Linked DNA regions of Flexivirga oryzae. The protein of the gene in region 2 interacts with the protein of the main gene of each other region in a pairwise test. Links are inferred from orthologs where the notes say so. Each region holds a gene or a part of one and is shown on either strand. Other genes may lie near its edges.

Region 1 (3,282 bases), on a different replicon or contig from region 2:
TCCGGGAGATAACCCTGCTCCTGGAACCACGTGAGCTTGGCCCACGGGCTCTTGCGCTTGGAGATCTTGGCCTTCTTCTCGTCACGCAGCAACGGGATGTGCGCGAACTGCGGCGCCTCCCAGCCCAGCCACTGGTAGAGCAGGATGTGCTTGGGGGTTGAGGAGATCCACTCCTGCCCCCGCACCACATGGGTGATCTCCATCAGGTGGTCGTCGACCACGACCGCCAGGTGGTAGGTCGGGAAGCCGTCCGCCTTGAGGATCACCTGGTCGTCGGGCTTGGGGGCCTTGGTCGGCCCCATGATGAGGTCGTCGAACGCCAGCGGCACGTCGTCCGGGATGAGCATGCGCACGACCGGCGTCTCGGTGAAGCCGGGCAGCTGCGACCGCTCCTCCTTGGTCTTGCCCAGGCACATCCGGTCGTAGCCGGTGGGCTGCTTGGTCTTCTGCTGGACCTCGCGCATCTCCTTCAACCGCTCGCTGGAGCACCAGCAGTGGTAGGCGTGCCCGTCGGCGATGAGCTGCTCGACATACGGCTGGTAGGTGTCCAGTCGCTCGGACTGCTTGTACGGCGCGAACGGGCCGTCCTTGTCCGGCCCCTCGTCCCAGTCGAGGTTCAGCCAGTGCAGCGTGTCGTAGAGCTGCTGCTCGCTGTCCGCCTGGAAGCGGGTGCGGTCGGTGTCCTCGATGCGCAGGATGAAGCTGCCACCCTGCTGGCGCGCGAAGGCCAGGTCGAAGATCGAGACGTATGCCGTGCCGACGTGCGGGTCGCCGGTGGGCGACGGCGCGACGCGGAGGCGGGGCTTGCGGACGGTTTCAGACTCGCTCATGATGCCCCAGATGCTACTTGCCCCCTACAACATCGCACCGGCCAGTGACTCCTGCATCCAGGTCAGGAAGTCGTAGTACAGGCCGATGACCACCCGCGGATCCTGCGATCCGTCCACCGCCGCCTGCGCGAGCTCCTGCTGCAGCCGCTCGCTGTCCTCGTCGCTGCGCAGCTCCAGGCGCTCCCCCAGCGCGAGGCGGACGTCCGCCAGCCCGATCAGCAGCGCCTGCGCCTGCCCGACGTCCAGCTCCAGCCTGTCGCGGTGGGCCGGCTGGTCCAGCGCCTCGATCGCCGTCGACAGGTTGGCGGTCTTGCGCTGCCGCAGACCGTGCTCGGTGAGCGCGCGGAACTCGGCCGCCACCTCGGGGTCACCGCGGTGGCCGTCGGGCAGCAGCCGGGCCAGCGCCGGGTCGCGACCCGCGACCTCCTCCGGGTCGGGGGCCGACCCGAGACCGGCGAGCAGGTCCTCCACCGGGTCACCGCTGCTGCCGCCGCTGGGCTCGAGCAGCTGCCGGGTCTGGTCCAGCAGCTCGCGCACGATGGCGCGTTCGTTGTCGTCCAGCCGGGCGACGATGCGGGAACCCTTGCGTTTGAAGGCGGTCGCCATGGTTCAGGTGTCCTTCTCGAACGTTGCCCACAGGCCGTAACCCTGCATCGCCTCGGTGTCGGTCTCCATCCGCTCACGCGGCCCGGACGACACGACCGCCTTGCCCTCCCGGTGCACGGTCATCATCAGCTTCTCGGCCTTGGCCTTCGGGTAGCCGAAATAGCTCTGGAAGACCCACGAGACGTAGGACATCAGGTTGACCGGATCGTTCCAGACGATGGTCACCCAGGGCTTGTCGGTCTCCGCGACCGCGTCGGCGTCGAGGTCGACGTCGGGCGAGGCATGCTCCGGAGGCGCAACAGACACGGTCTCAACGATAGGCAAGAGCAGCGGTGGACCGCGAGGCTGCCCTACAGTGACGCACGTGACGACATCCGCCGGCGTGTCCACCGCGCTGCTGACCGACCACTACGAGCTGACCATGCTCAGCGCCGCACTCCGCGACGGCACCGCGGGACGACGCAGCGTGTTCGAGGCGTTCGGCCGCCGCCTACCCGACGGACGGCGCTACGGCGTGGTCGCCGGCACCGGCCGCCTGCTGGACGCGCTCGCCGACTTCCGCTTCGGTGACGCCGAGCTGTCGTTCCTGCGCGAGCACAAGGTGGTGGACGAGCCGACCCTGGAGTGGCTGTCGTCCTACCGCTTCACCGGCGACGTCTGGGGGTATGCCGAGGGCGAGGTCTACTTCCCCGGCTCCCCGATGCTGATCATCGAGTCGACCTTCGCCGAGGCGGTGGTCCTGGAGACGCTGGTGCTGTCGATCCTCAACCACGACACGGCGATCGCGTCGGCGGCCAGCCGGATGACGGCGGCCGCCGAGGACCGGCCGTGCATCGAGATGGGCTCCCGGCGTACCCATGAGGAGGCCGCGATCGCGGCCGCGCGGGCGGCATACATCGCCGGCTTCACCACGACGTCCAACCTCGAGGCGGGCCGCAGGTACGGCGTGCCGACCACCGGCACCGCGGCGCACGCGTTCACCCTGCTGCACGACGACGAGCGCGCCGCGTTCCAGTCGCAGGTGGACACGTTCGGCACCGACACGACGCTGCTGGTGGACACCTACGACGTGACCAACGCGGTCAACCTGGCCATCGAGATCGCCGGTCCGCAGCTCGGCGCGGTCCGGCTCGACTCCGGCGACCTGCTGCAGCAGGCGCGCGAGGTGCGCGAGCAACTCGACTCGCTCGGTGCGACCAGCACCAGGATCGTGGTCACCTCCGACCTGGACGAGTTCGCGATCGCCGCGCTGCAGGCCGGGCCGGTCGACGGTTACGGCGTCGGCACCCAGCTGGTCACGGGTTCGGGCGCTCCCACCGCCGGTCTGGTCTACAAGCTCGTCGCCCGGGAGGACTCCTCCGGCGAACTGCTGGGCGTGGCGAAGAAGAGCAAGGACAAGACGAGCATCGGTGGGCGCAAGTACGCGTTCCGACGACGCGATCCACGCGGCGTCGCAGAGGCAGAGGTGATCGGCATCGGTGCCGCAGCGGCCAACGACCCTTCGACGGGGCTCAGGACGAGTGCTGACGACCGGACCCTGCTGGTGCCCCTCGTGGAGCACGGTGAGCGGGTGTTCACCGGCACCCTCGACGACGCCCGCAAGCGGCACACGACCTCTCGGGGAGAGCTACCGCCCACGGCCCGGCAGATGTCCCGCGGCGAGCCGGTGATTCCGACGCTCTACCAGCGCGAGGAGAAGGAGAGGATGTCATGACCAGCATCGAGTTGTTGGACGGTGACGCGGCCGAGCCGTATGCCGACCGGATGTTCGATCTGTACGACGAAGTCGTCGGCAGGTTCCCCGAGAAGGTCGACTGGCGGGCAAAACTCTTCGACCGGGACCGGG
Region 2 (3,273 bases):
ACGAACGGCCCGGTTTCGCGGACTGGCACATGCGAGTCCTGTGCCGGGACGCCCCGACCGGGGAGGAGGAGGTTGTCGCTGCTGTGTTCTCGGTCATCGACAGCAACCACGGGTCGGTGTATGTCGACCGTCTCGCCGTCCGCGCCGACGCTCGGCGTCAGGGACACGCGCGCGCACTGCTCGCCGATGTCTTCGAGATCGGCCGGACGCACGGCGCCACCGGCTTCGAGCTGTCGACCGACTCGCGAACCGGCGCCCTCGGCCTCTACACCGGCCTCGGCATGGAAGTCACCAGCACGTGGGTCAACCTCGCCGCGCGACTCGGTGTCACGTCATCGGGTCCGTGACATCGGCGACCCGGGCATGCAGGGCCCGGATGACGTCCTCGGCGGTCACCGTCGCCGAGACGCCGTGGCCACCGCCGCCGATCGAAATCGTGCCCGTGACACGGGAGTCCGCGATCACCGGCCAGGCCTGTGCAGCGCCGAAGGGCGTGATGGTCCCGCGTTCGTAGCCGGTCACGTCGAAAGCCGTCGCTGCGTCCGGCATCGAGAGTCGTTTGACGCCGAGCAGGTCGCGCAGTTTCGGCCAGGAGATCTTCCGGTCGCCCGGTACCAGCACGAAGAGGAAGTCGTCCTCGTCGCGGCGGACCACGATCGTCTTCGCGATCTGGGCCGGCTCGATGCCGCGGACCGCGGCCGCCTCGGCCAACGACGGGACCGGTCCGTGCCGAACGATCTCATGGTCGATACCGGCAGCGGTCAGTGCCGCCGCCGCACGTTCCTCGCCGGTGCTCATCGGTCACTGCCTGCCTGTCGATGGTTGCTCCGTCACACCGCAACGTTCGCGGATGCTCCCGTCATACCAGCGAGCAGTCAGTCAGGTCGGACGAGGGCCGACGCGGGGCAGGCGAGCGGACCGTTACGGTCAGCCGATCGCGCCCGACCGGGTCACCACGATGTCGCCGAGCGACTCCAGGTGGTGACACTCGTCGACGAACAGCACCTCGCGCACCACCTCGACGGCCCGGACGCCCGCGGCGCCGATGAACAGGTGATGGCACCTGTTCAGGTGGCGGTCCCCCTCGACCAGCCATTCACGTGCCCAGCAGGTGAGGCTCTCGGCGAGGCGCCCACCGGGTGCGGCGTCGGCCGTGCGCGGCAGCCACTGCACGGTGACCCGGTCCGGCGTCGAGAGTGCCGGCGGCCCCGACTCGATCGGCGTCTCGATCAGCACTTGGCCGAAGGCGTCAGCGGGCAACGCGGCGACGAGTTGTGCGACGACCTCCAGGTCGCGCTCGTCGCCGGCGATCAGCACGTGGGTCGACGGACCCCGACGGTGGCGATTCATGGCACCACTGTAACTTAGCCAAGCCTTACCTAAAACCCGGGTCCCATTCTGCGGAACGCGGCAGGGCGGGCGGCCACTGGCCGCCCGCCCTGATCCGTGGTGGTGGTGCCTGCTCAGCTCGCGTTGTGCGCCTCGAGCAGCCAGCGGTCCTTGGTCAGTCCGCGCTCGATCTCGATCGCCACGTCCTGGCTGGCCAGGTCGACCTCGTCGAGGCCCTTGATCGCGGCCCGGACGGTCACCAGTGCGGCGTCGATCTGCGCGATCACCTCGGCCACGGTAGCCGGCCACTGCTGGAAGCCCTCGGACAGTGCCGGAAGGGTGTTCTTCTCCGCGACCGTCTGCAGTCGGGAGTCGAGCGGCAGCCCGAGCGCGACGACGCGCTCCGCGGCCGTGTCCGCATAATCCTGGGCGTGCGACACGACGCCGTCGAGCAGCTCGTGGATGCCGATGAAGCTGCCGCCGCGGACGTGCCAGTGGGCCTGCTTGCCGTTGACGACGAGCGCTTCGAGATCGATGACGACCGGCGTGAGGAACTGTGCGGCTCCGGAGGCCAACTCGGACGTCGTGGTGGTGGAGGAGGACTTGGTGGTTGCCATTACTGTCGCCTTTCGCCTTATCTGTACAGAGTCCAGAATTTCCCACTTCCGGACCGCGCGCAAGCAAGCCAAGGCTGACCTTCCCGGCCGACGCCGACCGCTCTATACAGTGGACCGATGTCGGAGGGGGAGCGGGCCAGGGGCAAACCCGGGCTGCCAACCGCCTTCTGGCGATTGTGGATCGGCGAGACGGTGTCGTCGTTCGGCACGTACGTCACCCTGCTCGCCCTGCAGGTGCTGATCCTGGTCACACTGCACGGCAACGCGCAGGACGTCGGCTGGGTGAACTCGTGCCGCTGGTTGCCCTACTTGCTCTTCGGACTCGTCGCGGGGGCGTGGGTCGAGCGCCGGCGGCGACAGCCCGTCATGGTCGTCACCGACCTGGCGGCCGGTGTGCTGCTCACCCTGGTCCCGCTCGCGTGGGTCGCCGGGGTGCTGTCCGTGCCGGTGCTCGCTGCGCTCGTGTTCCTGTATGGCGCAACGACGCTCGTCAACGCGGCGGCGTCCATGGCGGTCCTGCCCCGCGTCATACCGCTGGCGCAGCTGCAACGCGGTCACGCCTTCCTGGACGGCTCGGATGCCGTTGCGCAGACGGCGGGCCCGGCGCTGGCGGGAGTCCTGATCCGGGTGGTCGGTGCTCCGTTCGCGGTCCTCATCGACGCGCTGAGCTACCTGTTCTCCGCGGCGATGATGGCCTCTCTGCGGATCGAGGAGCCGCGGACGCAGCCCGCGGCCGCACGACGCAACGTACGCAGCGAGATCCGCGACGGGATCGGCTGGATCTACCGCGGCCCGCATCTGCGAGCGAACGCGATCAACACGCATGTGTGGTTCGCGGCCAACGCGATCCTCGGCGTCGTCGTGCCCACCTACGGGCTGCAGACCCTGCATCTCTCGGTCATCCAGTTCAGCATCACCACCGCCGTCGCAGGCGTCGGTGCGGTCGTCGGGGCGGCGGTGACCACGGTCGTCGGTCGGCGACTCGGGACCGGACGCACCGTCATCGCCACCCAGTTCGTGACGATCGCAGGGGTGCTGGTGATGGCACTCGCCGCGACGGCTGGCGGCTGGCACGTGGCCGCGATCCTCGCACTCGGGCAGGGCCTGCACGGTGTCGCGATGGGTGCGAGCAACTCGCACGAGATGGCATACCGGCAGACCATGACGCCGGACCACCTCCAGGCCCGCACGAACATCACCATGCACGCGTTCAACCGGGCCGTGGTCGTCGTCGTGGCGCCGCTGGCCGGGCTGCTCGCGACCGTCGCGGGCACCCGTGCAGCGCTGATCGTCGCGGCAGCCATCTTCACGGTTGCGGTCGCGATCC

Evidence for each region.
Region 1: the proteins of FHU39_RS19105 (region 2) and clpS interact in binary tests that used the Escherichia coli proteins (3 or more experiments, as listed by UniProt). The link is inferred for Flexivirga oryzae from one-to-one orthologs.

Annotation. Positions count from the first base shown.
Region 1 is NZ_JACHVQ010000001.1:893,285-896,566, reverse strand. What follows is about bases 92-3,058. They hold clpS (ATP-dependent Clp protease adapter ClpS), read right to left. Parts: upstream 1,743-3,058; coding sequence 1,440-1,742; downstream 92-1,439. Other genes in these bases: FHU39_RS04010 (nicotinate phosphoribosyltransferase), read left to right, coding at 1,858-3,058; FHU39_RS04020 (DUF2017 domain-containing protein), read right to left, coding at 855-1,436; gltX (glutamate--tRNA ligase), read right to left, coding at 92-830. In the rest of the region: more of gltX, read right to left, coding at 1-91; more of FHU39_RS04010, read left to right, coding at 3,059-3,150; FHU39_RS04005 (GNAT family N-acetyltransferase), read left to right, coding at 3,147-3,282. UniProt on the Escherichia coli protein: Involved in the modulation of the specificity of the ClpAP-mediated ATP-dependent protein degradation.
Region 2 is NZ_JACHVQ010000003.1:463,721-466,993, forward strand. The notes cover bases 206-3,163. They hold FHU39_RS19105 (Dps family protein), read right to left. Parts: upstream 1,947-3,163; coding sequence 1,464-1,946; downstream 206-1,463. Other genes in these bases: FHU39_RS19090 (GNAT family N-acetyltransferase), read left to right, coding at 206-347; FHU39_RS19095 (aminoacyl-tRNA deacylase), read right to left, coding at 328-798; FHU39_RS19100 (SIP domain-containing protein), read right to left, coding at 928-1,350; FHU39_RS19110 (MFS transporter), read left to right, coding at 2,064-3,163. In the rest of the region: more of FHU39_RS19090, read left to right, coding at 1-205; more of FHU39_RS19110, read left to right, coding at 3,164-3,273.